Regions from separate parts of the Saccharopolyspora sp. MMCC62 genome, predicted to be linked through region 1. Evidence: riboswitches for the same ligand, from Rfam matches in the RefSeq annotation. Region 1 holds a riboswitch; each other region holds the start of a gene.
What was found. A riboswitch is a leader RNA that binds a small molecule or an ion and turns the genes downstream of it on or off. The one in region 1 is predicted to bind cobalamin.
Positions count from the first base shown of each region.

Region 1 (7,224 bases):
CGACACCCGGGTCGTCGACGTCCACGTGCAACGGCTGCGGATGAAGGTCGGCGACCGCATCGCGGCCGCGGCACCTCGCGGGAACGACCGCCCGCACGTGACCACCCGGGTCAGAGGCGGGCCACCAGGTTCTCGAACAGCTCGTCGTAGGTGCCGTCGACGGCCGCGAACCGCTGCGGCTTCACCCGGTCCACGAGCACCTGCCGGATGTCCGGGTCGGCCTGGATCAGGCCGATCGCCTCGGACACGAACTCGCCCAACGGCATGGCCCCGGCGTGGTCGGTGCCCGGCCCCATCAGCGTGGTCCTGGTCAACGGCGGCGCCAGCTCGATCAGCTGCACCGGCGTGCCGCGCAGTTGTGCCCGCACCGCCTCGGTGAAGGCGTGCACGCCGGCCTTGGTCGCCGAGTAGGTCGGCGTCAGCGGCATCGGCACGTAGGCGAGACCGGAGGTGACGGTGATGATCGACGCTTCGGGCCGGGTGCGCAGGTGCGGCAGGAACGCGGTGAACACGCGGATGGTGCCCAGCAGGTTGGTCGAGATCGTCCGCTCGGCGACTTCGAGCGCGTCGGCCTCGAGGTGCCGCTCCGGGACCATGATGCCGGAGCTGATCAGCACGGTGTCCAGCTCCGGGAACCGGTCGACGACCCGGTCGCGCAGCGCGGTGATGGACGCGGCGTCGGTGACGTCCACGACCTCCCCGGCGAAGCCGTGCTCGGCGGCCAGCGCCTCGACCCGCTCCCGATCGCGGCCGGTGATCACGACGGAGTTGCCGAGCGCGGCCAGCTGGTGCGCGAACTCCAGGCCGATGCCCGACGTGCCACCGACGATCAGCGCGGTGCGTCCTGTGGTCTTCATCCCTGCCTCCAGTTTCGTTGTTACTTCGAAAACGGTATCACCGATATTTTCAGCGGAACAACTGCACTGATATCACTGATACTTCCAGGCAGGAGGACTGCTATCGTTGCCGATCGTGGGATCGACCGACACCAAGATGAAGATCGTCGAAGTGGCCAAGCGCCTGCTCGACGAAGGGGGCCCGGCCGCGGTGAGCACCCGGGCCGTCGCGACCGCGGCGGGCGTGCACGCCCCGGCGATCTACCGCCTCTTCGGCGACAAGGACGACCTGATGGACGCGGTCGCCGGACACGCGCTCAGCACGTACCTCGCGAGCAAGACCGCGATGCGCCCCTCCGGCGACCCGGTCGAAGACCTCCGCAACGGGTGGCGGCTGCACATCGGCTTCGGTCTGGAGAACCCCGACGTCTACAGCGCCCTCTACGGCTCCCGCAGGCGCCGCGCCCCCTCGGAGGCGGAGCAGCAGGCGGAACGGATCCTGACCGGCCTCGTCCACGCGATCGCCGAAGCGGGACGGCTCGCGGTCCCCGAACCGCAGGCGGTGCAGCTGATGCACGCGGCCGGGCGGGGCACCATCTTCACCCTGATCGGCAGCGACCCCGACCCGGCGGAAGCCGACGCGCTCGCCGACCGCGCCTTCGAGATGGTCCGCGGTGTGATCACCGTTCCGGACCCCGCCGACCGGCCCTCGGTCGCGGACCCGGTCGCGCGCGCGGCCACCACCCTCCGCGCGGCCCTGCCCGACGTCGACCGACTCACCGCACCGGAGAAGGCGCTGCTGGACGAATGGCTCGACCGCGTCCAGGGAAGCGGCCCGCCCTCGCCCGAACGCTGATCCCGCGCGCGGCGGACCCGATCGCAGCACTTCCGGAACCGAACGAGGAACCACCGCGCGCAGCGGCGCATCCGCGGCACCGGAGCACGGCGCGAGGTCCGATCCGGAGCAGGAGGAGAAGATCGTCGTCGAGCACCACCGGACGGTTCTCGGTGGCGTCCCGGACAAGGCGGTCGCCGACCACGTCGAGCCCCGGCACGACCAGGATCGCCCCGAAGCGTTCAGCGGCTTCCCGGCACATGCGCGGCGGCCGGACACCAAGCGCGTCGGCGCCGAGCGAGACAGGGCGGCCACGCATTCCCACCTGATCCGGGAACCCGGTCTACCGGCGCGCGCTCGCGGACCGGTTCTGGCCGGACGACGGGAAAGTCGTCGAGCACCAGGACGTCATCCGAGGCGCCCGCACCGATTCCGGCAACGCGAACGGCGTGTTCCGACCGGTCCGCCGGCCCGACTTCATCGGCCCTGGGCGAGCAGCGCGAGACGGGAGGGTAAAGTGGGGGATGATCTTGATCGAGATCGTCCCCCACCGCTGTGACCAGCATCGGAGCGCCCCCGGCAGGACTCGAACCTGCGACCTAAGGATTAGAAGTCCTTTGCTCTCTCCAGCTGAGCTACGAGGGCCCGCACATCGCTCGCGTGAGCTGCAGCAAGCAGGGTAACCGGCCGCTCCGTCGACAGTGGTACCGACGCCATCGGCGTTGCAGAGCCGGTATCGAACGGCAAGCTGATCGACAGCTGCACGGCGGAATTCACGCCGGAAGATCACAGAGGAATCACCGCGCACGCGTCGGGGCCGCCGCGCGATTCCGCGCGACGGCCCCGACGGCTCCCCCTCAGGAGCAGGATTCCGGCTGCACCTTCAGCACGTCGTCGTCCTGGCCGACACCGGTGAACGCGTACTCGTCGACCGGCGTGGCCACGCCGTCGCGCACGTCGAAGGCGACCCGGGAGCCGTCGTACGACGGCTCGGTGGTCTGGCTCTCGTTGGAGGCGGCCAAAGTGATCAGCACCCGGCCGTCCGAGCCCGCGGGCGCGCACTCGTAGCCGACCCGCGCGCCGACACCGCCACCCTCGGTGATCTTCAGCGGCTTGCCGTCCTGCGTCGTCAGCTCGCGCGGCGCGCCGTCGGCACCCAGGTCCCAGACGCTGAACCACGTGGTGTTCGCGCCGATGGACTCGGTGACCAGCACTTCCTGCTTGCCGTCGTGGTTGACGTCGAGCACGCGCATCGGCTGCGTGCCGAAGGACGGGTCGCCGGTCAGCACCGCCTCGGTCACACGTCCGTCCACAGTGAACTTCAGCGACTGCTGCGCGCCGTCACCGATGGCGGAAAGCTGCGCGGTGTCCGGAGTTCCGTCCCCGTTCAAGTCCACAACGGACGTCTCGCTCGAATCGGCGGCGGCGATCCCCGCCGGCACCAGCGCCATCGCCGCCGCAGCCAGCGCACCGATCCCGACGCCCGCCCGAATTCCGTTCTTCCCCACAGCAGGTTCCTCCCGATCGTTTCGTCGCACCGGGGCGGAGGAAACTCCGTCCCGCCCCCTCACCTGTTCGTAAGACGCCCCGCCGCGCGGCGGGTTGCCCGCGGTTCGGAGAAGTTTCCGGCGGGGCGGCGCCCGGGTGATCCGGAACGCGAGGCCTTGTCTTCCCGCCAGAAGCAAGTAGCCTCCGAAGTGCTGGTGGTTCGCACAGCTCTGCGAAAGCGGAGGTGCGCGAGGCAAGAGGGAACCCGGTGCGAATCCGGGACTGCCCCGCAGCGGTGAGTGGGAACGAACGCCGTCACCGGTCGTCACGACCGGTCACAGCACTGAGCGCGAGCTCGGGAAGCGACGGCCAGTAGAAGACCCCGGTTCCACCGGGAAACGCCCACGAGTCCGAAGACCTGCCGCCGGTGCGCGCGTCCTCGTGACGCGCGCTGTTGCGAGGTCTCGCGGGAAGACCCTGGACGACGAGCCGCCGCGTGCGGCGACGTGTGCCCGGATCATGCCCGCTCGACCTCGCAGAACTGCCGTCCAGCTCGCGAGGAGAGAGCGTTGACCAGCACAATCGGATCCACCGTGCTCGGGTTTCCCCGGATCGGACCGAACCGGGAACTGAAGCGGGCACTGGAGAGCTACTGGAAGTCCCGCACCGGTGAAGCGGAACTGCGCGAGGTCGCGCGCACGCTGCGCACCGACACGTGGCGTTCGCTGCGCGACGCCGGGCTGGACTCGGTGCCGGGAAACACCTTTTCCTACTACGACCAGGTCCTCGACGCCGCCGTCACCTTCGGCGCGATCCCGCCCCGCTTCGCGGAACTGGGGCTGAACCCGCTCGACACCTACTTCGCGATGGCGCGCGGCGTGGAATCCGCGCCACCGCTGGAGATGACGAAGTGGTTCGACACCAACTACCACTACATCGTCCCGGAGATCGGGCCGGACACCGAGTTCCGGCTCTCCGACCAGACCGTCGTCGACCAGTACCACGAGGCCGCCGAGCTGGGCATCAAGACCCGCCCGGTCCTGGTCGGGCCGCTGACGTTCCTGCTGCTGTCCAAATCGCAGGACGGCGCGCCCACCTCGTTCCGCCCGCTGGACAAGGTGGACGAGCTCGTCAGCGCCTACGCCGAACTGCTCGGTGAGCTGCACCGGGCCGGGGTCGAGTGGGTGCAGCTGGACGAACCCGCGTTCACCGCGGACCGCTCGCAGGCCGACCTGGACGCGCTGCGCGCCGCCTACCAGCGGCTCGGCGAGCTCTCGGAGCGGCCGAAGATCCTCGTCGCGTCCTACTTCGGCGACCTCGGCGACGCGCTGGACGTGCTGGCCTCCTCCCCCGTCGAGGCCGTCGGCGTGGACCTCGTCGCCGGGAAGCGCACCGTGGACGAGCTGCCGTCGGTGCCCGGGCTGCGGGAGAAGACGCTCGTCGCGGGCCTCGTCGACGGGCGCAACATCTGGCGCACCGACCTGGACAAGGCGCTCACCACCGCGGCCACCCTGCTCGGCCTCGCCGGTGAGGTCGCCGTCAGCACCTCCTGCTCGCTGCTGCACGTGCCCTACGACGTCGACGCCGAAACCGACCTCGACCCGCAGGTCGCGTCCTGGCTGGCCTTCGCCGCGCAGAAGGTCGGCGAGGTCGTCGTCCTCGACCGCGCGCTGCACCAGGGCCGCGACACCGTCGCCGAGCAGCTCGACGACGCGCGGCGGCGCATCGCCGACCGCGCGGGAGCCGACCGGGTGCGCAACAACCGGGTGCAGGCGCGGCTCACCTCGCTCAAACCCGAGCACGCCCAGCGCGGCGACTACGCGAACCGGCTCGCCGCGCAGCGGAAATCGCTGCGGCTGCCACCGCTGCCGACGACCACCATCGGCTCCTTCCCGCAGACCACCGACGTGCGCAAGGCGCGCGCCGCGCTGCGCACCGGCAGCATCGACCAGGCCACCTACAAGCAGCGGATGCGCGACGAGATCGAACGCGTCATCCGGTTGCAGGAAGACCTCGGGCTCGACGTGCTCGTGCACGGCGAACCCGAGCGCAACGACATGGTGCAGTACTTCTCCGAGCACCTGGACGGGTTCGCCAGCACCCACAACGGCTGGGTGCAGTCCTACGGTTCGCGCTGCGTCCGGCCGCCGATCCTCTACGGCGACGTGTCCCGGCCGCAGCCGATCACCGTGGAGTGGGCGAAGTACGCGCAGCAGCTCACCGACAAGCCGGTCAAGGGCATGCTGACCGGGCCCGTCACCATCCTCGCCTGGTCGTTCGTGCGCGACGACCAGCCGCTCGGCAGCACCGCCGCGCAGGTCGCGCTCGCCATCCGCGACGAGGTCAAGGACCTGGAGAACGCGGGCATCCGGGTGATCCAGGTCGACGAGCCGGCGCTGCGCGAACTGCTGCCGCTGCGGTCCGCCGAGCACCAGGAGTACCTGGACTGGGCGGTGCGCTCGTTCCGGCTCGCCACCTCCGGCATCGCCGAATCCACCCAGATCCACACCCACCTGTGCTACTCGGAGTTCGGCGACGTCATCAACGCCATCGTCGACCTCGACGCCGACGTGACCAGCATCGAAGCGGCCCGGTCCCGGATGGAGGTCCTCGACGACCTCAACGCCGTCGGGTTCGGCCGCGGCGTCGGGCCCGGTGTCTACGACATCCACTCGCCGCGGGTTCCCGAAACCGGTGAGGTCACCGACCTGCTCAAGGCCGCGCTCGCCGCGGTGCCCGCCGAGCGCCTGTGGGTCAACCCCGACTGCGGCCTCAAGACCCGCGGCTACGCCGAGGTCGAGACCGCCCTCAAGAACGTGATCAGCGCTACAGCGGCCGTGCGCCCGGCCGCCGGCTGATCCCGAAGCCGGGGGTGGGTGGTCGCTCTTCCCACCACTGCCCACCCCCGGCCCCACCCTCGCAGCGGAGTGAACGGACCGTTCGTCCGGCTAGATCGGACGAACGGTCCGTTCACCCATCTCGAACGACGCCCTCCCCCGCCGACCGGCTCACGGGGTGAACGGACCGCCGGTCCAGCCGTTCCGGACGAACGGTCCGTTCACCACCCGCTCCTGGTTCGGAGTGAGCGGACCGTTCGTCCAACGAGACGGAGTCAACGGACCGTTCGTCCAACGGGACCGAGTCAACGGACCGCTCGTCCAACAGGACCGAGTCAACGGACCGCTCGTCCAACAGGACCGAGTGAACGGACCCTTCGATCAAGGAGAGCGGGCGAACGGTCCGTTCGTCCAACAGGATCAGACGAATGGTCCGTTCACTCGCCGTGCCGGGGCCGCGCCGGCGTCCGACATGGCGCCGGAGTCACGGGACGGCAACGGCCCGGCCCCGCTGATCACTTTTGCACTACGGCTGCACGCCGCCCCCCGGCTCCGACCCGCGGCAGGGTCGCGCCGATTCGGGTCGAGCCTCCCGACCAACGGCAGGCGATCCGCGACGAATCCGTTGCCACAACGCGGGATTCCTGCGCTGAACGCCGAGCACGAGCACCCGCCGCAAGCCCGTCCGACGCCCACCACGACCCGGCCGAAGCCGCCGTGCAGGTCGTTAGGGTGATCCGGTGTCGGAGCAGTGGAACCACAACGCGCATTACCACCCGCTCGTTCTCGACTCGGTGCCCGAAGTTTGCGACGCGGCGCTCGACGTCGGGTGCGGCGACGGAACGCTGGTGCGCGCGTTGGCGTCGAGGGCGAAGCGCGCGACCGGCATCGACCGCTCCCGCACGATGATCCGCCAAGCCCGCCGCGCCAGCGCCGAGTACGACAACGTGTCCTATGTGGACTCCGATTTCGTCGACTTCGCGGCGAAGGCGCGGGACGGTTCCTACGGTTTCATCAGCAGTGTCGCCGCCCTGCACCACATGGATTTCGACTCCACGCTGACCGCGATGGGCCGGATGCTGGCACCCGGTGGCCGGCTGGTGCTCGTCGGCTTGGCACGGCACCACACACCGCTGGACTGGGCCAGGGACATCGCGGCGATCCCGGTGCACCGCTTCCTCGCCCGCAGGCACGGCGGGGTCGCCGAGCCGCCGGAGGCTCCGGTGAA
Region 1 covers NZ_JBYKCM010000005.1:369,216-376,439, forward strand. The annotation lists partial or broken gene AC29IT_RS15035 (winged helix-turn-helix domain-containing protein) at 1-46, shown strand, start outside; gene AC29IT_RS15040 (SDR family oxidoreductase) at 111-857, opposite strand; gene AC29IT_RS15045 (TetR/AcrR family transcriptional regulator) at 973-1,692, shown strand; tRNA gene AC29IT_RS15050 (tRNA-Arg) at 2,243-2,316, opposite strand; gene AC29IT_RS15055 (hypothetical protein) at 2,529-3,179, opposite strand; cobalamin riboswitch at 3,359-3,599, shown strand; gene metE (5-methyltetrahydropteroyltriglutamate--homocysteine S-methyltransferase) at 3,729-6,017, shown strand; gene AC29IT_RS15065 (class I SAM-dependent methyltransferase) at 6,737-7,224, shown strand, end outside.

Region 2 (7,224 bases), on a different contig from region 1:
AGCACCAGCAGCACTTCTGCTCAGCGAAGCCGCCGAGCCGACCACGGCCGGGAACCGCCCGGCCGACCGGCGGCGACCCGGCCGCACCGCTGGACCGAACAGGACCTCGCACGCCCCTGCCCGAACAATCCCAGCAGCCGACCCACGACAGAAAAACGGAACATTGTTCCTCTTGATCGCCAACTTCGGAGCCACGACATGACGAACACCCCCAGCTTCGGGATCATGACCGCACCCCAGAACGTGCACCACCGCGACCTCCTCGCGGTCTGGCGCGAGGCCGACGAGATCCCCGAGATCGAGCACGCCTGGCTGTTCGACCACCTGATGCCCATCGGCGGCGACCTCAACGGCCCCGCCTACGAGGGCTGGACGGCGCTCGCCGCGCTCGCCGCCGCCACCCGGCGGCTGCGCGTCGGCGTGCTGGTGACCAGCAACCGGTTCCGCCCGCCCGCGATGCTCGCGAAGATCGCCACCACGGTGGACGTGATCTCGGACGGCCGGCTCGACTTCGGCATCGGCGTCGGCTCCCGGCCGGACCACCCGCTGGCCCGCCGCGAGTACGCCGCGCACGGGATGCCGTTCCACGACACCGCCCGCGCGGTCGGCGCGCTCGACGAGGCCTGCACCGTGATCCGGCGGCTGTGGACCGAGGACGCGCCGTTCGACTTCGACGGCGAGCACGTGCAGCTGACCGGCGCGTTCGGCAACCCGAAGCCGGTGCAGCGCCCGCACCCGCCGATCGTCATCGGCGGCCGGTCCCTCGCGACGCTGCGGATCGTCGCCGCGCACGCGGACGTGTGGAACATCCCCGGCGGCGACATCGAGGACGTGACGGCCCGCAGCGCCATGCTGGACCGCCGGTGCGCCGAGATCGGCCGCGACCCGGCGGAGATCACCCGGTCGATCCACCTGGCGGTGGACTACGAGCGGCCCGCCGCCACCCGCGACTCGATCGGCGCGGCGGTCGACGCCGGGTTCGGCCACGTCGTGCTGGGCCTGCCCGCGCCGTTCCCGCCCGGCGTCGCCCGCTGGGTCGCCGACGAGCTCATCCGCTGACCGGCCGCTCCGGCAGGAACCGGACGTGCGGATGTCCGTCCACTTCGGACACTTCGCAGCGGACGCCGTAGACCTCGGCGATGGTCCGCTCGGTGAGCACCTCCCGCGGAGTGCCCGCCGCCACCACCCGGCCGCCGGAGAGCACCGCCAGCTCGTCGCAGAACATCGCCGCCAGGTTCAGGTCGTGCAGCGCGATCACGCTGGTCACCGGCAGCCGCCGCACCAGCGCCAGCAGGTCCAGCTGGTGGGCGATGTCCAGGTGGTTCGTCGGCTCGTCCAGCACCAGCTCCCGCGGTTCCTGCGCCAGCGCCCGCGCGATCTGCGCGCGCTGGCGCTCCCCGCCGGAGAGCCCGTGCCAGCGGCGGTGCGCCAGCCCGGCCAGCCCGGTCTGCTCCAGGGCGCGGCGGACGATCTCCTCGTCCGCCGCGTCGTGCCCGCCCCAGCCGCTGCGGTGCGGGGTGCGGCCGAGCGCGACGACCTCGGCGACGGTGAGGTCCACATCGGTGCCGACCTGCTGCTCGACCACGGCGACCCGCCGGGCCAGTTCACGGCGCGGCCAGCGGTCGGTGGTGCGGTCCCCGACCACCACCGTCCCGCTCGCCGGGCGGCGCAGTCCGGCGAGCAACCGCAGCAGTGAGGACTTCCCGGACCCGTTCGGCCCGAGCAACCCCACCGTCCGGCCGGGTTCGACGCGCAACCGCACCTCGTCGAGGATCAGGGCTCCCCCGGCGGACCAGGACACGTCGTGCGCGGTCAGGCTCACGAGACCCTCCCCCGCTTCGCCAGCAGCACCGCGAACGCGGGCACCCCGACGAGGGCCGTGACCACGCCGACCGGCACCTCCTGCGGAGCGGCGATCGTGGTGGCCAGCACGTCCACCCACACCAGCAGCACCGCGCCGAGCACCGCCGTCACCGGCAGCAGCGCGCGGTGCCGCGGCCCCACCAGCAGCCGCGCCGCCTGCGGCAGCACCAGGCCGACGAACCCGATCGCGCCCGCGGCGGCCACCAGCGTCGCCGCCAGCAGCGCCGTCGCCACCAGCAGCACGATCCGCAGCCGCTGCACGTGCACTCCGAGGGAGGCCGCCGCGTCCTGGCCGAACGCGAACGCGTCCAGCGCCCCCGCGCGGGCCAGGCACAGCACCAGGCACGCCGCGCACACGATCCCGGCCAGCACCACGTCGTTCCACCGCGCCCCGGACAGCGAACCCAGCAGCCAGAACAGCACCCCGCGGGTCTGCTCCGCGTCCGCCGACGTGATGACGATGTAGGAAGTGAGCGCGGAGAACAGCTGGGTGCCCGCGACCCCCGCCAGCACCGTGTGCCCGGCCGCGCCGCCCGCGATCGTCGCCAGCAGCAGCACCAGCGCGAACGCCACCAACGCCCCCGCGAACGCGCCCGCCGTCAAACCGATGGCCCCGGCACCCAGGCCCAGCACCACCACCGACACCGCACCGGTGGAGGCCCCCGCGGACACGCCGAGCAGGAACGGGTCCGCGAGCGGATTCCGCAGCAGCGACTGGAGGACCGCCCCGCACACCCCCAGCCCGGCACCGCAGATCGCCGCCAGCAGCGCCCGCGGCAACCGCAGCTGCAGCACGATGCCCTGCCCGATCCGGGACACGCCGGTGTCCACCAGCCCGAGCCGGTGCCCCACCACGCTGCCGACGTCCGCGACCGACAGGTCCGCGGGCCCCAGGGTGACCGCGGCGGCGATCGACAGCAGCAGCGCCGGAATCCCGGCCAGCACGATGGCGGAGGCGGGCAGCCGCCCCGCCGTCACCGCTGCCGGTCCAGCTCGACGAGGCGATCCGCGAGCCGCTCGATGCCCTGCACGGTGCGGAGGCTGATGTTCAGCTCGGTTCCGGTCATGCTCAGCAGGTGGTCGTCGCGGACCGCGGCGAGCCGGGACACCGCCGGATCCTCGTGCAGGAACCGCTCCTTGGCCGCGAGCCCGTCGCCCTCGCCGTCGCGGGTGAGGTCGCCGAGCACCAGCAGGTCGGGGTCGCGGGCCAGCACGTCCTCCCAGGACACCTGCGGCCACATCGAGGTGACGTCGCCGTAGGCGTTGCGCACCCCCAGCTCCCTGGCCATGATCGCCGGAGAACCCGTGGAGCCCGCCACGTACGGGGATTCGGTGCGGGCGAACCAGAACAGCACCGAGGTGTCGCCGCGCGAATCCAGCCCGGCGACCTGCTGCCGCGCCGCCTCCACCCGGCCGCGCAGCTGCTCGGTGAGCGCCCGCCCCCGCTCGGAGACGCCGAACAGGTCGGCGATGTCCTGCACCTCCTGGTAGATGTCGGCCAGCTGCACCGGTTCCGGCAGCGGCGCCTCCTCCGGCAGGCAGTTGCTCGGCGACAGGTAGGTCGGCACGCCGAGCTCGGTGAACCGCTCGCGGTCGGCGACGCGCTCATCGGTGAACATGGCCTGGTAGCCGGCGAGCACGATGTCCGGTTCGGTGCCCAGCACGGACTCGAACGACGGGGTGTTCTCGGCCAGCTTCGGCACCCGCGCGTTCGCCGCGGCCAGCGGCGGGTCGATCGGCTCCGTCCAGGTCGCGGTTCCCACCATCCGGTCGGCCAGGCCGAGGGAGAGCATGATCTCGGTGGTCGACTGGTTCAGCGACACCGCGCGCCGCGGCGGCTCCTCGACGGTCACGTCGGCACCGCAGTTGCGCAGCGTCGTCGACCCGGCACCGGAAGAGGGGCCGGCGGCGGGGGCGGCGCAGGAGGCCAGCACGGTCGCGGTCAGCGCCACCAGTCCGGCCCGGAACGCGCGGGTACGCGAGAACGGCATGTCACGTGGTTCCTCACCCCGGACCCATGCGCGGGGCCCGGCAGGCTGCGATCCGGCACCGAGCTCGGTGTCCGGGGAGCCAGCCAGGTCTTCGGGCTCGGGTTCGCCGGGCGAGGTCCCCTTCCCGGACCGGTGGTCCAGTGGTCGCGGCCGTGCGGCCGTTCCTCGCCCATCGCCCCTACCGCTGCGCGTCAGCTCCGGCTTCCGACCGGATTCCCTGCCCTCGCGGGCGCGACTGGCTCCCGAGCACCCTAACCGGACATACCAGCCCACCATCAAGGTGATGTTCCTCGCTGCGGGCGCCGCCACTCGTTCTGCCTTCGGGAGTGAGTGGCGGAACCTCGGCGCTTTCCTCCCTGCGGGATCGTTTTCACCGGTGACTCCGCCACATGCGACAACGCCGTCCTCGCGAGGAATCAGCTGAGAACCCGCTGCGGTGCCGGTGTCCCAGGTGGTCGTCGGCTCAGCGGCTTCGCCGCCGACAGGAAAGAGGGAAGACCGTTCGGTGCTCGCTACGGCGTCAGGTCGGTCGCAGCATTTCTTGGATGTGGGCCGGTGCGGGGGTTCGGTCTTCGAAGAGGCATTGCATCTGGTAGCCGTCGGCGGTGGCGGCGAGCCGGTCCGCCGCCGGGGCGGGCAGCACTTCGGCCAGCTTGTCCCGCAGGTGGACCAGCGAGGCACGGCTCACCGCGCGGAACTCCGGGTCGCGCATCCCGAGGACGTACAGCTCGTAGGTGACGACGCTGGTGCCGCGCTCCGCGGTGAGGTGGTGGTGGATCAGCTCGGCGAGCCGGGCGACGACGGTCTCGGCGGTGACCTCGCGCAGCCACGCGTCCAACGAGTCGGCGCGGGACCGCAGCACCCGCCTGCTGGCCTCGATCAGCAGCGCCCGCACCGAATCGAAGTGGTAGGCGACGGAACCGACGGGCACCCCTGCCTGCTGCGCGACGGCGCGCGCGGTGACGCGGGCGGTGCCGCCGTCGCGGATCAGCTCGATCGCGGCGTCCACGATCCGCTCCCGGCGTTCGGGATCATTCGGGGTGTTCTTCGGTCGCACGGCGTTCCTCCCGCGAATCCCGCTTCGCCAGGTTGATCATCGCGACGCCGCCGATCACGCAGACGACGCCGAGCCATGCCGCCGGGGACAGGTGGTCGGCGAACAGCACCGAGCCCAGCAGCGCGACCCCGGCCGTTCCCGCGCCGGTCCAGATCACGTAGGCCATGCCGAGCGGGATCACCCGCAGCGCCCGCGCGAGCAGCACGACCGCCGCACCGTAGCCGATCACCGCGACCGCCGACGGCACCGGCGCGGTGAACCCGGCGGAGGCCCGCAGCGCCAGGGTGGCGACGATCTCCAGCCCGATGGTGCCCGCGAGGTGCGCCCACGCCCGCCGCGCTGCGCTCATCCGCCCATCCCGGTGCCGAGCAGCGCGATGCCGAGCAACGTCACCGCCATGCCGCCGAGCTGCACCCGGTTGGTGCGCACCGCGAAGAAGACCCGGTCCACCGCCACCAGCACCACGGCCGCGGCGCCGGTCCACACCGCGTACACCAGCCCGACCGGCAACCGCTGCACCAGCCAGGACAGCAGCACGGTCGCCACCGCGTACCCGGCGATCGCCCCGATCCCCCAGCCCCAGCGGGTGAACCCCCGCGAGGCGCGGGTGCACAGCGACCCGCACAACCCCGCGACGATGGCCAGGCACAGCACCAGGAACGTCATGCCGACCAGAGTATGTACGCCTGTTCATACTTGGCAAGGGGCCGTCCGCCCGGGCCCTGCGGCGTCGGCGTGCGGTGATCGGTCAAGCTGGTCACCGGGGCCGCACCACCCGCTCGGCGGCTGCCCGCGCGCCGGTGGTGCGGTACTGACGAGCAGGGGATTCCTGGGGAGGAAGCATGGGGCTCGACGACGGGCCGGGTGCGGTGCGGGCGGGTCGCGCGGCGCGCGCCGTGCTGGCGGGCGCGCGGTCGTTCCGCGCCGCCGCGCGCGGGCTGCTCGCCGAACCGGACCGGCTGCGCGAGCGGGCCCGGCGGCAGTACGACGCGTTCCGGCAGCGGGAGGCGTGGGAACGGCTGCGCGCGATGCCGGTCGGCAGGCTCCGCGACGCCGCGCGGACCAGGCTGCGGCTCGGCGAGCTGGAGCGCGCCGGATACCGCACCGTCGCCGACGTGGCCGCCGCGACCCCGGAACGGTTGCAGACCGTGCCCGGTGTCGGACCGGCCACCGCGCAGGAGGCCGCGGCCGCCGCCGCGCGCCTCGCGCGGGCGAGCGCGCAGGACGTGGTGCTGCGCATCGACCCGGACCGGCGCGACCCCGAGCACGCCGCGCTGCTGGCGACCGTGCGGGCCTGGGAGCTCGCCGGGGAGCGGGTCTCCGCGCAGCAGAAGGAGATCCGGCGCGGGCTCGCCGCGCTCGACGAGCTGGAACCGGTGGCGCAGCGGACCGGCAGCAGGCTGCGGATGTGGTTCACCGGCGCCGCCCGCCGCGGCAGCGCGCTGGACGCGCTGGCCCGGCTGGACGGGCTGCTCACCGAACCCGGCATCCGGCGCGTCGCCGCAGCTGCGGAGGACTCGGGCGCCGAACCTCCCGCGCAGTTGTGGCGGGACTACGAGCGCCGCGCCGCCACCTACAACACGCTGCTCGCCGAGCTCACCGACCACGCCGGGACCGGCGCCGCGGCCACCGGACAGCTGCCGCCGGAGCAGGAACGGCAGGTCACCGCGACCGGGCTGGACACCGGACTGCTGCGCGTCGCGCTGCGCGGCTACCAGGCGTTCGGCGCGAAGTTCGCGCTGGCGCGGCGGAAGTCGATCCTCGGCGACGAGATGGGGCTCGGCAAGACCGTGGAGGCGCTGGCCGCGATGGCGCACCTCACCGCCCGCGGCGGCACCCACTTCCTGGTGGTGTGCCCGGCCGGGGTGTTGATCAACTGGGTGCACGAGACGTCCCGGCGCAGCGCCCTCGTCCCGCACCCGCTGCACGGCCCGCACCGGGACGCCGCCACCCGCGAGTGGCTGCGCGACGGCGGGGTCGCCGTCACCTCCTTCGACACCCTGCAGCGGCTGCACGGGGTGGCGGCCGCGCCGCTGGCGATGGTCGTGGTCGACGAGGCGCACTACGTGAAGAACCCGCACGCGCAGCGCTCGCAGGCGGTCGTGTCGCTCGTCGCGCGGGCGGACCGCGCGCTGCTGCTCACCGGAACCCCGATGGAGAACCGCGTCGAGGAGTTCCGCACCCTCGTCGGCTACCTGCAACCGGAGCTCGCGGCCCGGCTCGACGCGCGGGACGCGCTGGCCCCCGGCCGGTTCCGGCGCGCGGTCGCACCGGTGTACCTGCGGCGCAACCAGGACGACGTGCTCACCGAGC
Region 2 covers NZ_JBYKCM010000007.1:100,681-107,904, forward strand. The annotation lists gene AC29IT_RS17770 (LLM class flavin-dependent oxidoreductase) at 199-1,059, shown strand; gene AC29IT_RS17775 (ABC transporter ATP-binding protein) at 1,049-1,822, opposite strand; gene AC29IT_RS17780 (FecCD family ABC transporter permease) at 1,819-2,841, opposite strand; gene AC29IT_RS17785 (ABC transporter substrate-binding protein) at 2,838-3,854, opposite strand; cobalamin riboswitch at 3,919-4,109, opposite strand; gene AC29IT_RS17790 (TetR/AcrR family transcriptional regulator) at 4,375-4,911, opposite strand; gene AC29IT_RS17795 (DMT family transporter) at 4,886-5,260, opposite strand; gene AC29IT_RS17800 (DMT family transporter) at 5,257-5,577, opposite strand; gene AC29IT_RS17805 (DEAD/DEAH box helicase) at 5,754-7,224, shown strand, end outside.
Region 2: another riboswitch for cobalamin. It lies ahead of AC29IT_RS17785 (ABC transporter substrate-binding protein); the one in region 1 lies ahead of metE (5-methyltetrahydropteroyltriglutamate--homocysteine S-methyltransferase).

Region 3 (7,224 bases), on a different contig from region 1:
CGTACAACGACTTCAGCTCGGCGGGCACCCGGTCGATCGGAGCCAGGTCGCCGTCGAAGTACTTCAGGTCCTGCACCATCGCCTCGTCCCACACGCCCGCGGCCTTGAGGTCCCGCACCAGGTCGGCGTTGAGCACGGTGAAGTCGCCCGACATGTTCGACTTCACGTACAGGTTCCGGTACAGCGGCTCGATGGACTGGCCGACGCCGCAGATGTTCGAGATCGTCGCCGTCGGGGCGATGGCCAGCACGTTCGAGTTGCGCATGCCGTTCGCGCGGACCTGCTCCCGCAGCCCGTCCCAGTCCAGAGTGGACGAACGATCCAGGTCGACGCCGGTCTCGCGGGCCTGCGCCAGCAGCTCCAGCGAATCGATCGGCAGCACGCCGCGGCTCCACAGCGAACCCTCGAACGACTCGTAGCGCCCGCGCTCGGCCGCCAGCTCGGAGGACGCGGTGATCGCGTGGAAGCTGATGTGCTCCATGCTCAGGTCCGCGAACTCCACCGCGGCCTGCGAGGACATCGGGATGCGCTGCGCGAACAGCGCGTCCGAGAAGCCCATCAGGCCCAGGCCCACCGGGCGGTGCCGCAGGTTCGAGGCCCGCGCCTCCGGGATCGTGTAGAAGTTCACGTCGATGACGTTGTCCAGCATCCGCACCGCCGTGCGGGTGGTGCGCCGCAGCCGCTCCACGTCCAGGCCCTCGGCCGTGACGTGCCGCGCCAGGTTGATCGAACCGAGGTTGCACACCGCGACCTCGTCGGCGCTGGTGTTCAGCGTGATCTCGGTGCACAGGTTCGAGGAGTGCACCACGCCCGCGTGCTGCTGCGGCGAGCGCAGGTTGCACGGGTCCTTGAACGTGATCCACGGGTGCCCGGTCTCGAACAGCATCGTCAGCATCCGGCGCCACAGGTCCACCGCGCGGACCTGGCGGAACACCTTCAGCTCACCGCGCTCCGCGGCCGCCTCGTACTCCCGGTAGCGCTGCGCGAACGCGGTGCCGTACAGGTCGTGCAGGTCCGGCACCTCGTCCGGGGAGAACAGGGTCCACGGCTCGTCGGCCTCGACCCGGCGCAGGAACTCGTCCGGCACCCAGTTCGCCGTGTTCATGTCGTGCGTGCGGCGCCGGTCGTCGCCGGTGTTCTTGCGCAGGTCGAGGAACTCCTCGATGTCCACGTGCCAGGTCTCCAGGTACGCGCACACCGCGCCCTTGCGCTTGCCGCCCTGGTTCACCGCGACCGCCGTGTCGTTGGCGATCTTCAGGAACGGCACCACGCCCTGCGAGGAACCGTTCGTCCCCTTGATGTGCGCGCCGGTGCCGCGGACCGGGGTCCAGTCGTTGCCGAGCCCGCCCGCGTACTTCGACAGCAGCGCGTTGTTGCTGATCCCGTGGAAGATCCCGTGCAGGTCGTCGTCCACGGTGGTCAGGAAGCAGGACGACAGCTGCGGGCGGGTGGTGCCCGCGTTGAACAGCGTCGGCGTCGAGCACATGAAGTCGAACGAGGAGATCAGGTCGTAGAACTCGATCGCCCGCGCCTCCCGGTCGTCCTCGCGCAGCGCCACGCCCATCGCGACCCGCATGAAGAACGCCTGCGGCAGCTCGAACCGCACCCCGTTCTCGTGCAGCAGGTACCGGTCGTAGAGCGTCTGCAACCCGAGGAAGCCGAACGCGATGTCCCGATCGGCGTCCAGCGCCGCGCCCAGCCGCTCCAGGTCGAAGCGGGCCAGCTCCGGGTCCAGCTGCTCCAGCTCGATGCCGCGCCGCACGTAGTCGGCGAAGTAACCGGCGTAGCGGTCCCGCATCTGCACCTGGTCGGCCTCGGTCGGCTCGCCCGCGACGAAGCTCAGCGCCTCGCGGCGCAGCTTGTCCAGCAGCAGCCGCGACGTCACCAGCGAGTAGTTCGGCTCCGCCTCCACGAAGGTGCGCGCCGCCATCGTCAGCGACTCGGCCAGCTCCGCCGAGCTGATGCCGTCGTAGACGTTGCGCCGCACCTCCCGCAGCACCTGGTCGGCCCGCACGTCGTCCAAGCCCTCGCAGGCCTGCTCGACGACGGTCGACACCCGCTCCCAGTCCAGCGGCACCCGGGTGCCGTCCGGCGCGGTCATCTCCAGGCGGGGAGCGGCGTCCTCGGCGGGAGCCACCTCGGCCTCGCGGGCCTGCGCGTGCTCCTCCCGGTAGAGCACGTAGGCGCGGGCGACGCCGTGGTGCCCGCCGCGCATCAGCGCCAGCTCCACCATGTCCTGGATCTGCTCGATGTGCACCAGGCCCTCGGTGCCCGCGTGGCGCAGCACGCCCTGCGCCGCCTGCTCCGTCAACTCCGCGACGATCTGGTGCAACCGCGACGACGATGCGGCCGAATCCCCCTCGGCCGCCAGGAACGCCTTGGTCAACGCCACGGAGATCTTCGTTTCGTCCCAACCGGAAACGGTCCCGTCGCGCCGCAGCACCCGCACTCCTGCCGGTACCACCGCGGTCGCTGCTGACGGCCGGGTCGTGGACTCGGTCACTGGCTCTCTCCTCGCAAGCTCGGACACCTGCCCGGAACTCCTCGGAACGCGCCAGGACCGCGGCGCGCACGGCACCGCTCGTCCCGCAACCCTCCCGCGAGGTCCCGGACGGCGCGCACCCCTCGTGCGCGCACCGATGGCAGGTCTTCGGACTCACGGGCGACCGGTGCTCGACACCGGACCTACTGGCCGTCGCTTCCCGGACGCCGAGCGTCCAGTGCTGCACCACCGGGAGGTGGTGACGGCGGTCGTTCCCGTTCACCGCTGCGGGGCAGTCCCGGACTCGCACCGGGTTCCCTGTTGTCACGCCGGTCGGACCGGCGAACCATCAGCGGGCGCCACACTACATCTTGGGTTCGACGGTGATCCGGACCCCATCATCATCGGCGTGGCGGTGTCGATGGCGGACGCGTTCGGTAGCGGCTCGCGCACGCCCGGGACGCATCCTGCCCGCACCCGGCGGAGTTCGCACGAGGGGTGTGACGCGGATTCGGTGGTGGTCGTCGGCGGCGCCGGGCAGACTGCCTCCCGAGATCACCACCTGGGAGGAAGACCGAACCATGCGTGCCCACCGCGTGCGACGCGGACTCGCCGTCGCCGCCACCGCACTCGCCACCGCCGCCACTGCCACCGGGGCGACCGCAGGCGCCGCACCGCAGGACCCGCCCGCGACCACCGACGTCCGGCTGATCACCTTCAACGACCTGCACGGCAACCTCGAACCGCCCACCGGGTCCTCCGGGACGGTCGAGCTCGACGACGGCCGGACCGTCGAAGCCGGCGGCGCCGCCTACCTCGCCACCCACCTGCAGCGGCTGCGCGCCGAGGTGCCGAACTCGCTGGTCTTCTCGGCCGGCGACAGCGTGGGCGCCTCGCCGGTGAATTCCGCGCTGTTCCACGACGAACCCACCGTCGACTTCCTCAACTCGCAGGACGTCCGCGGCCACGTCGTCGGCAACCACGAGTTCGACGAGGGCTACCAGGAACTCCAGCGGCTGCAGACCGGCGGCTGCCACCCGCAGGACGGTTGCGAGTTCCGCGATTCCTTCGACGGCGCGAGCTTCCCGTACCTCGGCGCCAACGTCACCTTCGAGGACGGCGGCGCTCCCGCGCTGATGCCGTTCACCGTGCAGGTCTCCGGCGGCGTCCCGATCGGCGTGATCGGTGCGACGCTGCACGACCTCCCGAACGTGGTCAGCCCCGAAGCGGTGCGCGGCCTGCGGTTCGGCGACGAGGTCGAGGCCATCGACCGCACCTCCGACGCGCTGGAGCGCTTCGGCATCAAGGCGCAGGTCGTGCTGCTGCACCAGGGCGACGAAGCCGCCGGCGGCGGCCCGAACTCCTGCGACGTCGCCGCGGGCGGCCCCGCCACCGAGATCGCCGAGAACGTCTCCCCGCAGGTCGACGCCGTGTTCAGCGCGCACAGCCACCAGCAGTACAACTGCACCGTCACCGACCCGGCGGGCGCCCCGCGGCCCGTCGTGCAGGGCGCCTCCTACGGCAGGCTGCTGTCGGTGCTGGACCTGCGCGTCGACCGGCACACCCGCGAGGTCGTGCGGGAGCAGAGCACCGCGCACAACGAGGTCGTCACCCGCGACGTCGAACCCGACCCCGAAGCCGCCGCGCTCGTCGAAGAGGCCCGCGCCAAGGCCGCGCCCATCGCGAACCGCGCCGTCGGCACCGCCACCGGCGACCTGCTGAAAACCCCGGCGCCGTCCGGAGAATCCAGCCTCGGCAGCGTCGTCGCCGACGCCCAGCTGGCCGCCACCCGCGACACCGGGGCGCAGCTCGCGCTGACCAACCCGGGCGGGGTGCGCGCCGACCTGCCACACGCCTCCTCCCCGGCGGGCGAAGGAGACGGCGTCATCACCTACGGCGAGGCGTTCGCCGTGCAGCCGTTCGGCAACACCATGCAGACCATGACGCTCACCGGCGCGCAGCTGCAGGCCGTGCTCGAACAGCAGTGGAGCGACGAGGGCGAGAACGTGCTGCAGGTGTCGGCCGGGCTGCACTACCAGTACTCGCGGTCCGCGCCGATCGGCTCGAAGGTCTCCGGCCTCACCCTCGACGGCGCGCCCGTCGACCCGGCCGCGCAGTACCGGGTGGCGGTGAACAACTTCCTCGCCGGTGGCGGGGACGGGTTCACCGGCTTCACCGAGGGCACCGACGTCGCGGGCGGACCCGTGGACCTGGACGCCCTGCTCGGCTACCTGGCGGCGAACCCCGGCGTGGTGCCACCCGCCCCGGACCGCATCACCGCGACCGACTGACCCGGCCCCCGGCGGCGCACCCCGCGCCGCCGGGGAACCCGGTCGTACCAAGGGAAACCCGCCGACGAGCCCGAGCCGTCCGCCTTTTCTTGTCAGCGGCGCAGCCGCTGAGCAGCGACCACCCAAGACACCGGCACCGCCGCGGGTTCTCAGCGGTTCCCTCGCGAGGACAGCGTTTTCGCATGTGGCGGAGCCACCTGTGAAAACGATCCCGCAGCGAGGAAACAGCTGAGGTTCCGCCACCCGAGCCCAACGCAACAGGAGCGGGGATTCACCGAGGAACCGGTCTAGGGGCTATTACTCCGTCTATGCCCAGTGCCAGCTCCTCCGCGCTGTCCCGCCACGAATTGCGTGACACCGCCAGCTCCCCGCAGCGGCGTCGCAGGCCCGCGAGCCTGCCGCGCAGCCGAGCGCTGCGCACCCCGCCCGCGAGCAGCACCGCGCGCCGCCCGTGCCGCACCGCCGACGCGTGGTCGCCGAGCGCGAGCTTCGCCTCCGCCAGGCTCGCCAGCTCGAACAACGCGGACCGCACCTCGCCGGGCGCGCGGGCCGCCACCGCGCGGGACAGGTGCAGCGCCGCGGATTCGTGCTCACCCATCGCCAGCTGCACCGAGCCGGTCATGCCCAGCACGTCCGCCTCCCCGAACCACCGGAACATCGGGTAGTCGGCCTCGATCTCGGCGGCCGCGTGCAGCGCGCGCCCCTGGTCGAGCATCCGGCGCACCGAACCGGGGCGTTCGGCGTGCGCCGCGGCCCACGCGGAGTTCAGCTGCAGCACCGAACTCACGAGCGGTGAGGACTCGGCGCGGATCGATCCCAGCTGGAACAGCTTCAACGCCGAGTTCGGGTCGCCGAAGTCCAGCTCGGCGCGGCCCGCCGCGTACAGCGTCCGCGCGATCGCCAGCGGATCCGCTCCGTCCCGCCCGAAGTCGAGCGCGCGACCGTAGTGCGCATTCCCGCTGGCGAGCAGCCCGTTCTCCACCGCGGTCCAGCCGGCGGTGGCGTGCAGCTTGCACAGCGCGCCCAGCAGGTCGGTGCGCACCGCCTCGCTCATCGAGGCCTCCAGCATCCGCTCCGCGCGCCGGGCGGCGGCCGCGACCGTGCCGTACTGGCCGACGCCGCCGTAGCGCTGGTCTATCTGCCGCAGCGAGCTCATCAGCACGTCGAGCGCCGCGACGTCGGAGCTGCCGACCCGGCCGGGCGGGGTGGGGGGCAGGTCGGCGAACCGGCTCAGCTCGGCGGCGAACAGGTCGGCGGAACCGGCGATGTCGGTCTCCGCGCCGAGCACCAGGGAACCCGCGTAGGACAGGAAGCGGCGGCGCTTCGCCTTCTCGTCCTCTTCTACGGGCCGGCCGGCGCCGTCGGTGGCCGGGTCCGGTTCCCCGGCCATGCCCATCCAGCCGCGCGGTATCCCGAGACCGGTGGCGATCCGGGCGAGCAGTTCGTAGCTGCGCACGGCCCGGCCGTTGAGCACGTCGCTGACCTCGCTCTGCGCCTGCCCGGTGAGCTGGGCGATGCGGCTCTGCGAGACGCCGTGCTCGCGCAGCACCCGGTAGACCGTGCCGATGTCGCGCACCGCCAGGGCGTCGCGGACCTCCGCGCTCCGCCAGACCGCCGGCGGAATGTCCTCTGTTGACACCTCGCCACCGTATACTGAAAGTGATCAATTGAGTGCGGAGAGTGAAAAGATCACCGGATCGGAGCGGCGCCGGGCGGCAACCGGCCGCCATTGCGCCGAATGCCAATCGAAGCCACACGAAACGTCAAGAAACAACATCGCGCCATTGTGCCGCCGTGATCGTCGCCGGTAGCCTCGCCGAACCGGGGGACTTCACGGGGCGGGAAGTGAGGCGCGGATGTACGCCGAAGAACGGCACTGGGCGATCCTGGAACTGGCGAGGCAAGAAGGCCGGGTCGACGTGGCGGCACTCGCATCCCGCTTCGACATGACCACCGAGACGGTGCGCCGCGACCTGACCGTCCTGGAACGCCGCGGCGTGCTGCGCCGGGTGCACGGCGGCGCCATCCCGGTGGAACGGCTGGGCTTCGAACCGAACGTGCCCGCCAGGGACTCGGTCATGACCGCCGAGAAGAACCGCATCGCGAAAGCGGCGCTGGAACTGGTGCCGGAGGAGGGCGCGATCCTGCTCGACGCCGGCACCACGGTCGCGCGGATGGCGAACATCCTGCCCGTGGACCGAGAACTGACCGTGGTCACGCACTCGCCGACGACGGCGCTCACCCTGTCCGGCCGCGGCAACATCACCCTGATGCTGGTCGGCGGCAGGCTGCGCGGCCGCACGCTGGCGGCGGTGGACGGCTGGGCGTTGCACGCGCTCGGCGACATCTACGTGGACGTGGCGTTCATGGCGACCAACGGCTTGTCCCTGGAACGCGGCCTCACCACGCCGGATTCGGCGGAGTCGATGGTGAAGCGGGCGGCGATCTCGG
Region 3 covers NZ_JBYKCM010000003.1:245,305-252,528, forward strand. The annotation lists gene AC29IT_RS08730 (ribonucleoside-diphosphate reductase subunit alpha) at 1-2,503, opposite strand, end outside; cobalamin riboswitch at 2,625-2,848, opposite strand; gene AC29IT_RS08735 (bifunctional metallophosphatase/5'-nucleotidase) at 3,064-4,773, shown strand; gene AC29IT_RS08740 (helix-turn-helix domain-containing protein) at 5,045-6,412, opposite strand; gene AC29IT_RS08745 (DeoR/GlpR family DNA-binding transcription regulator) at 6,630-7,224, shown strand, end outside.
Region 3: another riboswitch for cobalamin. It lies ahead of AC29IT_RS08730 (ribonucleoside-diphosphate reductase subunit alpha); the one in region 1 lies ahead of metE (5-methyltetrahydropteroyltriglutamate--homocysteine S-methyltransferase).

Region 4 (7,224 bases), on a different contig from region 1:
GGAAGTAGTCGTCGGAGTCGGCGATGTCGTGCTCGCGGGTGTCGACGTTCTTCGCCGCCACCGAGATCCGCTTGTAGGCGGATTCCATGTCGCCGCGCGCCTCGGTGCCCTCCAGGCCGCGGCCGTAGGCGTAGCCGCCCCACACCGCGTACACCTCGGCGAGGTCGGTGTCGTCGCGCCAGTTCTTGCTGTCCATCAGCGGCAGCAGACCGGCCCCGTAGGCGCCGGGCTTCGAACCGAAGATGCGCATGGTGGCGCGGCGTTCGTCGCCGTGCCCGGCCAGGTCGGCCTGCGCGTGGGCGCGCACGAAGTTCTGCTCGTCCGGCTCGTCGAGCGCGGCGACCTTGCGGACCGCGTCGTCGAGCAGCGTCACCACGTGCGGGAACGCGTCGCGGAAGAACCCGCTGATCCGCACCGTCACGTCCACCCGCGGGCGGCCCAGCTCCTCCAGCGGGATCACGTCGAGCCCGTTGACGCGCCGCGACGCCTCGTCCCAGGTGGGCCGCACGCCCATCAGCGCCAGGACTTCCGCGATGTCGTCGCCGGAGGTCCGCATCGCGGAGGTGCCCCACACGGACAGGCCCACCGAGCGCGGGTACTCGCCGGTGTCGGCGAGGTAGCGCTCGATCAGCGAATCGGCGATGGCGTGCCCGGTCTCCCAGGCGAGCCTGCTCGGCACCGCCTTCGGGTCCACCGAGTAGAAGTTCCGGCCCGTCGGCAGCACGTTGATCAGGCCGCGCAGCGGGGAACCGCTCGGGCCCGCGGGCACGTAGCCGCCGTCGAGGGCGTGCAGCGTCGCGGTCATCTCGTCGGTGGTGGCGTCCAGCCGCGGGACCACCTCGGTGACGGCGAACTCCAGCACCCGCACCACGTCGTCCGGCGCGTCGCCCAGCACCGAGCGGCACACCTCGACGACGGCGCCGAGCTCCCAGCCGCGTTCCTCCATGCCCGCGACGAGGGCGTGCGCGGAGGTCTCCACGTCGTCCACGGTGCCGCGGGCGACGCTGCCGTCCTCCGCCATGCCCAGTGCCTCGCGCAGGCCGGGCAGCGCGCCGCTCTGCCCGCCCCACACCTGCCGGGCGCGCAGCATCGCCAGCACCAGGTTCACCCGCGCCTCCCCGGTCGGGGCGGCACCCAGGACGTGCAGGCCGTCGCGGATCTGCGCGTCCTTGATCTCGCACAGCCAGCCGTCGACGTGCAGCAGCATGTCGTCGAACTCGGCCTCGTGCGGGCGCTCGTCCAGGCCGAGGTCGTGGTCCAGCTTCGCGGCCTGCATCAACGTCCAGATCTGGCTGCGGATCGCGGGCAGCTTCGCCGGGTCCATCGCCGAGATCTGCGCGTGCTCGTCGAGCAGCTGCTCCAGCTTCGCGATGTCGCCGTAGCTCTCCGCGCGCGCCATCGGCGGCACCAGGTGGTCCACCAGCGTCGCGTGCACCCGACGCTTCGCCTGGGTGCCCTCGCCCGGGTCGTTGACCAGGAACGGGTACACCAGCGGCAGGTCCGCCAGCGCCGCGTCCGGTGCGCAGGACGCCGACATGCCCGCGGTCTTGCCGGGCAGCCACTCCAGGTTGCCGTGCTTGCCGAGGTGCACCATCGCGTGCGCGCCGAACTCGTCGGTCATCCAGCGGTAGGCGGCCAGGTAGTGGTGGCTCGGCGGCAGGTCCGGGTCGTGGTAGATCGCGATCGGGTTCTCGCCGAACCCGCGCGGCGGCTGCACCACGACGACGACGTTCCCGGCGCGCAGCGCGGCCACCACGATCTCGCCGTCCGGGTCGTGCGAGCGGTCCACGAACTGCTCGCCCGGCGGCGGACCCCAGTGCTGCTCGATGCTCTCCCGCAGGTCCTGCGGCAGCGTCGCGAACCAGTCGGCGTAGCGCTTCGCGGGGATGCGCACCGGGTTGCCGGACAGCTGCTCCTCGGTCAACCAGTCCGGGTCCTGGCCACCAGCGGCGATCAGCGCGTGCACCAGCGCGTCGCCGTCCTGCGCGGCCACGCCGGGCAGCGCGTCCGGGCCGTCCACCGGGCCGATGTCGTAGCCGGCCTCGCGCAGCCGCTGGAGCAGGCCCACCGCGCTCGCCGGGGTGTCCAGGCCGACGGCGTTGCCGATCCGGGAGTGCTTCGTCGGGTACGCCGACAGCATCAGCACCAGGCGCTTGTCCGCGGCGGGCACGTGCCGCAGCCGCGCGTGCTTCACCGCGATCCCGGCGACGCGGGCCGCGCGCTCCGGGTCGGCGACGTACACCGGGAGGCCTTCGGCGTCGTTCTCCTTGAACGAGAACGGCACCGTGATCAGGCGGCCGTCGAACTCGGGCACCGCGACCTGGGTGGCCATGTCCAGCGGGGACAGGCCTTCGTCGTTGTCCTCCCACGCCTCGCGGCTGGAGGTCAGGGTGAGGCCCTGCAAGATCGGCACGTCCAGCGCGGCGAGCGCGCCCACGTCCCACGCCTCGTCGTCGCCACCGGCGGAGGCGGTCGCGGGCTTCGTGCCGCCCGCGGCCAGCACCGTCACGATCAGCGCGTCCGCCTCGCGCAACGTGTCCAGCAGGCCCGGTTCGGGGGCGCGCAGCGACGCGCAGAACACCGGCAGCGCCTGGCCGCCCGCGTCCTCGATGGCGTCGGAGAGGGCGTGCGCGAACGCGGTGTTGCCCGCCATGTGGTGCGCGCGGTAGTAGAGCACCGCGACCTTCGGGCCTTCGGTCCGGCGCGGGGTCCGCTCCAGCAGGCCCCACTTCGGCGTCTCCACCGGCGGTTCGAAGCCGTGGCCGGTGAGCAGCACCGTGTCGGACAGGAAGTTGAACAGCTGCGTCAGGTTCTCCGGCCCGCCCTGCGCGAGGTAGCCGTGCGCCTGCGAGCAGACGCCGCCCGGCACCGTGGAGCACTCCATCAGCTCCGCGTCCGGGGCCTGCTCACCGCCGAGCACCACGACCGGGCGCGGTCCGGCGAGCAGCGAGTCCAAGCCCTCCTCCCACGCGCGGCGGCCGCCGAGCAGCCGCACCACGACGAGGTCGGCGCCCTCCAGCAGCGGCGGCAGGTCGTCCACGCCGAGCCGCGCCGGGTTGCCGAGGCGGAAGTCCGCACCGCTGGCGCGTGCGCTGAGCAGATCGGTGTCCGATGTGGACAGCAGCAGGATCATGCGGCACGCTCCCGGCTGAGCAGGGACGCGGGCGTGCGGGCAGGACGCATGGTCAACCTTCCTCGGGGTCCTCGCCCCGGAGTCGTCGGCACCCGGTGTCGCACCGGGCGGTGGCGGCGCCGGAGTGTCCTGGCTCCCGGATCGCCGCTCGCCCCGTGCCTTCCCACCCGCGCGGCGCGCGGGCAGTGGCCTCGTACTCGGAGTTCGCTCCCCGGTGACAGTGGCGGGACCGCGCCGGACTCGCACCGGCTTCCTCCGCACGTCGCCGCCGACAACTCTCCGCAACGGGGCGATCGTTCGTCAAGTGGCCGGTCGTGCGGTCGCGCGAGAGATCCCGCACTCGACGCGTCCGGCCGTCCGGTGAGGCGCATCGCGTTTTGCGGACGTGATCCGGGCGGGACGTAGTATCGACGGTCGCCGGTGCGCCCCCGAGTCCGCGCACCCCGGACAGCGGCGTCGTGCGCTGCGAGTTCCGGACCAGACCATGATCGACGAGAGCGGGGACGAGCGTGCCGCGACGAGCCGGACCCGACGCGTGCCCCGGCGCGCTGCGGGTGCACGAGGCCGCTGACGGGGGACTGGCCCGCGTGCGGGTGCCCGGCGGGCGGCTCGCGGCGCGGCAGGTGCGGGCGCTGGCGACCGCGGCCGCGCTGGGTGACGGCGGCTGGGAACTCACCTCGCGGGCGAACATCCAGGTCCGCGGGCTGTCCGCGGCGGCGGTGCCGGAGTTCGCGGAGCTGCTCGGCGCGGCCGGTCTGCTGCCGTCGCCGACGCACGAGCGGGTGCGCAACGTCGTCGCCTCGCCGCGCACCCGCCCGGCCGCGCTGGACGTGCGCGCGGTGGCGGTGGCGCTGGACGAGGGGCTGCGCGCCGACCCGGAGCTGGCGGAGCTGCCCGGGCGGTTCCTGTTCACCGCGGACGACGGCGGCGGCGAGGTGACCGCGCTGGGCGCGGACGTCGCGCTGCACCCCGCGGACGGCGCGGTGGCGGTGCTGCTCGCCGGGGCCGACCTCGGGCTGCGGGTGTCCGCGGCCGACGCGGCCCGCGCCGCGGTGCTCGCGGCCGCCGCGTTCCTCGCGGAACGGGGCCGGCTGGGCGCGGAGAGCTGGCGGCTGGCGGAACTGCCCGGTGGCGCCGAGCGGATCGCCGCCCGCATCCGGGCGGAATTCTCCTGCATGGCGGCGGAAACCGCGGTCGCGCCCGGTGATCCGGTGCGCACGCACGCGGAGCTCGGCGTGCTGGCCCGCGCCGACGACCGGGTCGATCTCGCCCTCGGCGCGCCGCTGGGACGGCTGGACGCCGGGCAGATCGCGGTGCTCGCTACGCAGACCGAGGAGATCGCCGCCCGGACCGCCGCACCGCACCCGCTGCGGCTCACGCCGTGGCGCGCGCTGCTGCTCACCGACGTCCCCGCGGCCGAGGCACCGCGCAGGCTCGCCGAGCTGGACGCCGCCGGGTTCCTCACCGACCCGGGCGCGCCGCTGGCCGGGGTGACCGCCTGCACCGGCAGCCCCGGCTGCGCGAAGTCCCTCGCCGACGTGCGCGCCGACGCGCGGCGCACCACCCGGCCCGGCCCGCTGCCGGTGCACTGGGCGGGCTGCGCGCGCCGCTGCGGCCGACCGGCCGGACCAGGAGTGGAAGTGCTGGCCACCGAGGCCGGCTACGAGGTCGGCGGGCGCCCCGCCGGCGAGACGTCCGCCGCGCTCGACGCGGCACGGAGGGCAGTGTGAACACCGCAGACAGCACCGGCGGCTACGAGTACGTGCGCGACGGAGCGGAGATCTACCGCCGCTCGTTCGCCACGATCCGCGCCGAAGCGGAACTCGACGGCATGCCACCGGAGGTCGCCCAGGTCGCCGTCCGCATGATCCACGCCTGCGGCATGGTGGACCTGGCCCGCGACATCGCCTGGTCGCCGCGCGCGGTGCTCGCCGCCCGCGAGGCGCTGCGCGGTGGCGCGCCGGTGTTCTGCGACGCCGCGATGGTCGCCGCGGGCGTCACCCGGCGCAGGCTGCCCGCCGACAACGACATCGTCTGCACCCTCGGCGACGAGCGCGTTCCCGGCCTCGCGGCGGCACTCGGCACGACCCGCAGCGCGGCCGCGATGGAGCTGTGGCGGGACCGGCTGGAGGGGTCCGTGGTCGCCGTCGGCAACGCGCCGACCGCGCTGTTCCGGCTGCTGGAGATGATCGACGCGGGCGCGGGCAGGCCCGCCGCCGTGCTCGGCCTCCCCGTCGGGTTCATCGGCGCCGCCGAATCGAAGCAGGCACTGGCCGACCACCCGGCGCTGGAGCACCTGGTGGTGCACGGCCGCCGCGGTGGCAGCGCGATGGCGGTGGCCGCCATCAACGCGATCGCGAGCGAACAGGAGTGAGCAGCACCGTGGAGCAGGCAGGCAGGTTGTTCGGCGTCGGGCTCGGACCCGGAGATCCGGAGCTGGTGACGGTCAAGGCCGCCCGGCTGATCGGCGAAGCCGACGTGATCGCCTACCACAGCGCCCGGCACGGCCGCAGCATCGCGCGTTCCGTCGCCGCGCCGTACCTGCGGGAAGGCCAGGTCGAGGAACCGCTGGTGTACCCGGTGACGACCGAGACGACCGATCACCCGGGCGGCTACCAGGGCGCCATCGACGAGTTCTACGCCGACGCGGCCGAACGGCTCGCCGCGCACCTGTCCGCGGGCCGCACCGTGGCGCTGCTGTGCGAGGGCGACCCGTTCTTCTACGGCTCCTACATGCACATGCACAAGCGCCTGGTGGGCCGGTTCGAGGTGGCCGCGATCCCCGGTGTGACCTCGGTGAGCGGGGCGGCGGCGATGCTCGGCAGGCCGCTGGCGGAACGCGACGAGGTGCTGACGGTGCTGCCCGGCACGCTCGACCCGGACGTGCTCGCGGAGAAGCTGGCGGGCACCGACGCGGCGGCGGTCATGAAGCTGGGCCGCACCTTCGACGGGGTGAAGGCGGCGTTCGAGAAGGCGGGCCGGCTCGACGAGGCCTACCTCGTGGAGCGCGCCACCACGGACCGGCAGCGGCTGCTGCCGCTGGGCGAGGTGGATCCGGCGTCGGTGCCGTACTTCTCGCTGGCGCTGCTGCCGAGCCCGGTGAACGCGGACAGCCCGCTGAACCTGACCGACGCGTCCGGAGTGCCGGTTTCCGCTGCGGCGCAACGGGAATCTCCCGCCGAACCGGCGGCGGGCACCTCGGCGGGCACCGGTGAGGTCGTGGTCGTCGGCCTCGGCCCGGCCGGTCCGCAGTGGACCACCCCGGAGGCGCACACCGCCGTCGCCGCCGCCGACGACCTCGTCGGCTACGGCCCCTACCTGGACCGGTTGCCGACGAACCCGCGGCAGCGCAAGCACGCCTCGGACAACCGGGTGGAGGCCGAGCGCGCCGAGTTCGCCCTGGACCTGGCGCGGCGCGGTTCCCGCGTCGTCGTGGTGTCCTCGGGCGATCCGGGCGTGTTCGCGATGGCCAGCGCCGTGCTGGAGGTCGCCACCGAGGAGCGGTTCGCCGCGGTGCCGGTGCGGGTGCTGCCCGGGCTCACCGCGGCGCAGGCGGTGGCGAGCCGGATCGGCGCGCCGCTGGGCCACGACTACTGCGTGCTGTCCCTGTCGGACCGGTTGAAGCCGTGGGAGGTCATCGTCGAGCGGCTGGCCGCGGCGGCGAAGGCCGACCTGGCGATGGCCATCTACAACCCGGCGTCGCGCAGCCGCACCTGGCAGGTCGGTGCCGCCCGCGACGTGCTGCTGGAGCACCGCTCGGCGGAGACGCCGGTGGTGATCGGCCGCGACGTGGGCGGGCCGCAGGAGTCGGTGCGGGTGGTGCCGCTCGGCGAGCTCGATCCGTCCGATGTGGACATGCGCTGCCTGCTGCTGATCGGCTCGTCCACCACGCGTTCGGTCGGCGGGACGGTGTTCACGCCGCGCCGCTATCCGGCGTGACGCAGCCGTTCCACGGCGGCGGCCACGGTCTCGACCACGGGCACCGGCGGTTCCGGCGGGCGGCGCACGAGCACCACGGTGACGCCGAGCAGCCGGGCCGCGTCCAGCTTCGGGCGGGTCATCGGCCCGCCGCTGTCCTTGGTGACGAGCAC
Region 4 covers NZ_JBYKCM010000011.1:94,391-101,614, forward strand. The annotation lists gene cobN (cobaltochelatase subunit CobN) at 1-3,133, opposite strand, end outside; cobalamin riboswitch at 3,257-3,388, opposite strand; gene cobG (precorrin-3B synthase) at 3,643-4,863, shown strand; gene AC29IT_RS23970 (precorrin-8X methylmutase) at 4,860-5,507, shown strand; gene AC29IT_RS23975 (precorrin-2 C(20)-methyltransferase) at 5,504-7,072, shown strand; gene AC29IT_RS23980 (cobalt-precorrin-6A reductase) at 7,060-7,224, opposite strand, start outside.
Region 4: another riboswitch for cobalamin. It lies ahead of cobN (cobaltochelatase subunit CobN); the one in region 1 lies ahead of metE (5-methyltetrahydropteroyltriglutamate--homocysteine S-methyltransferase).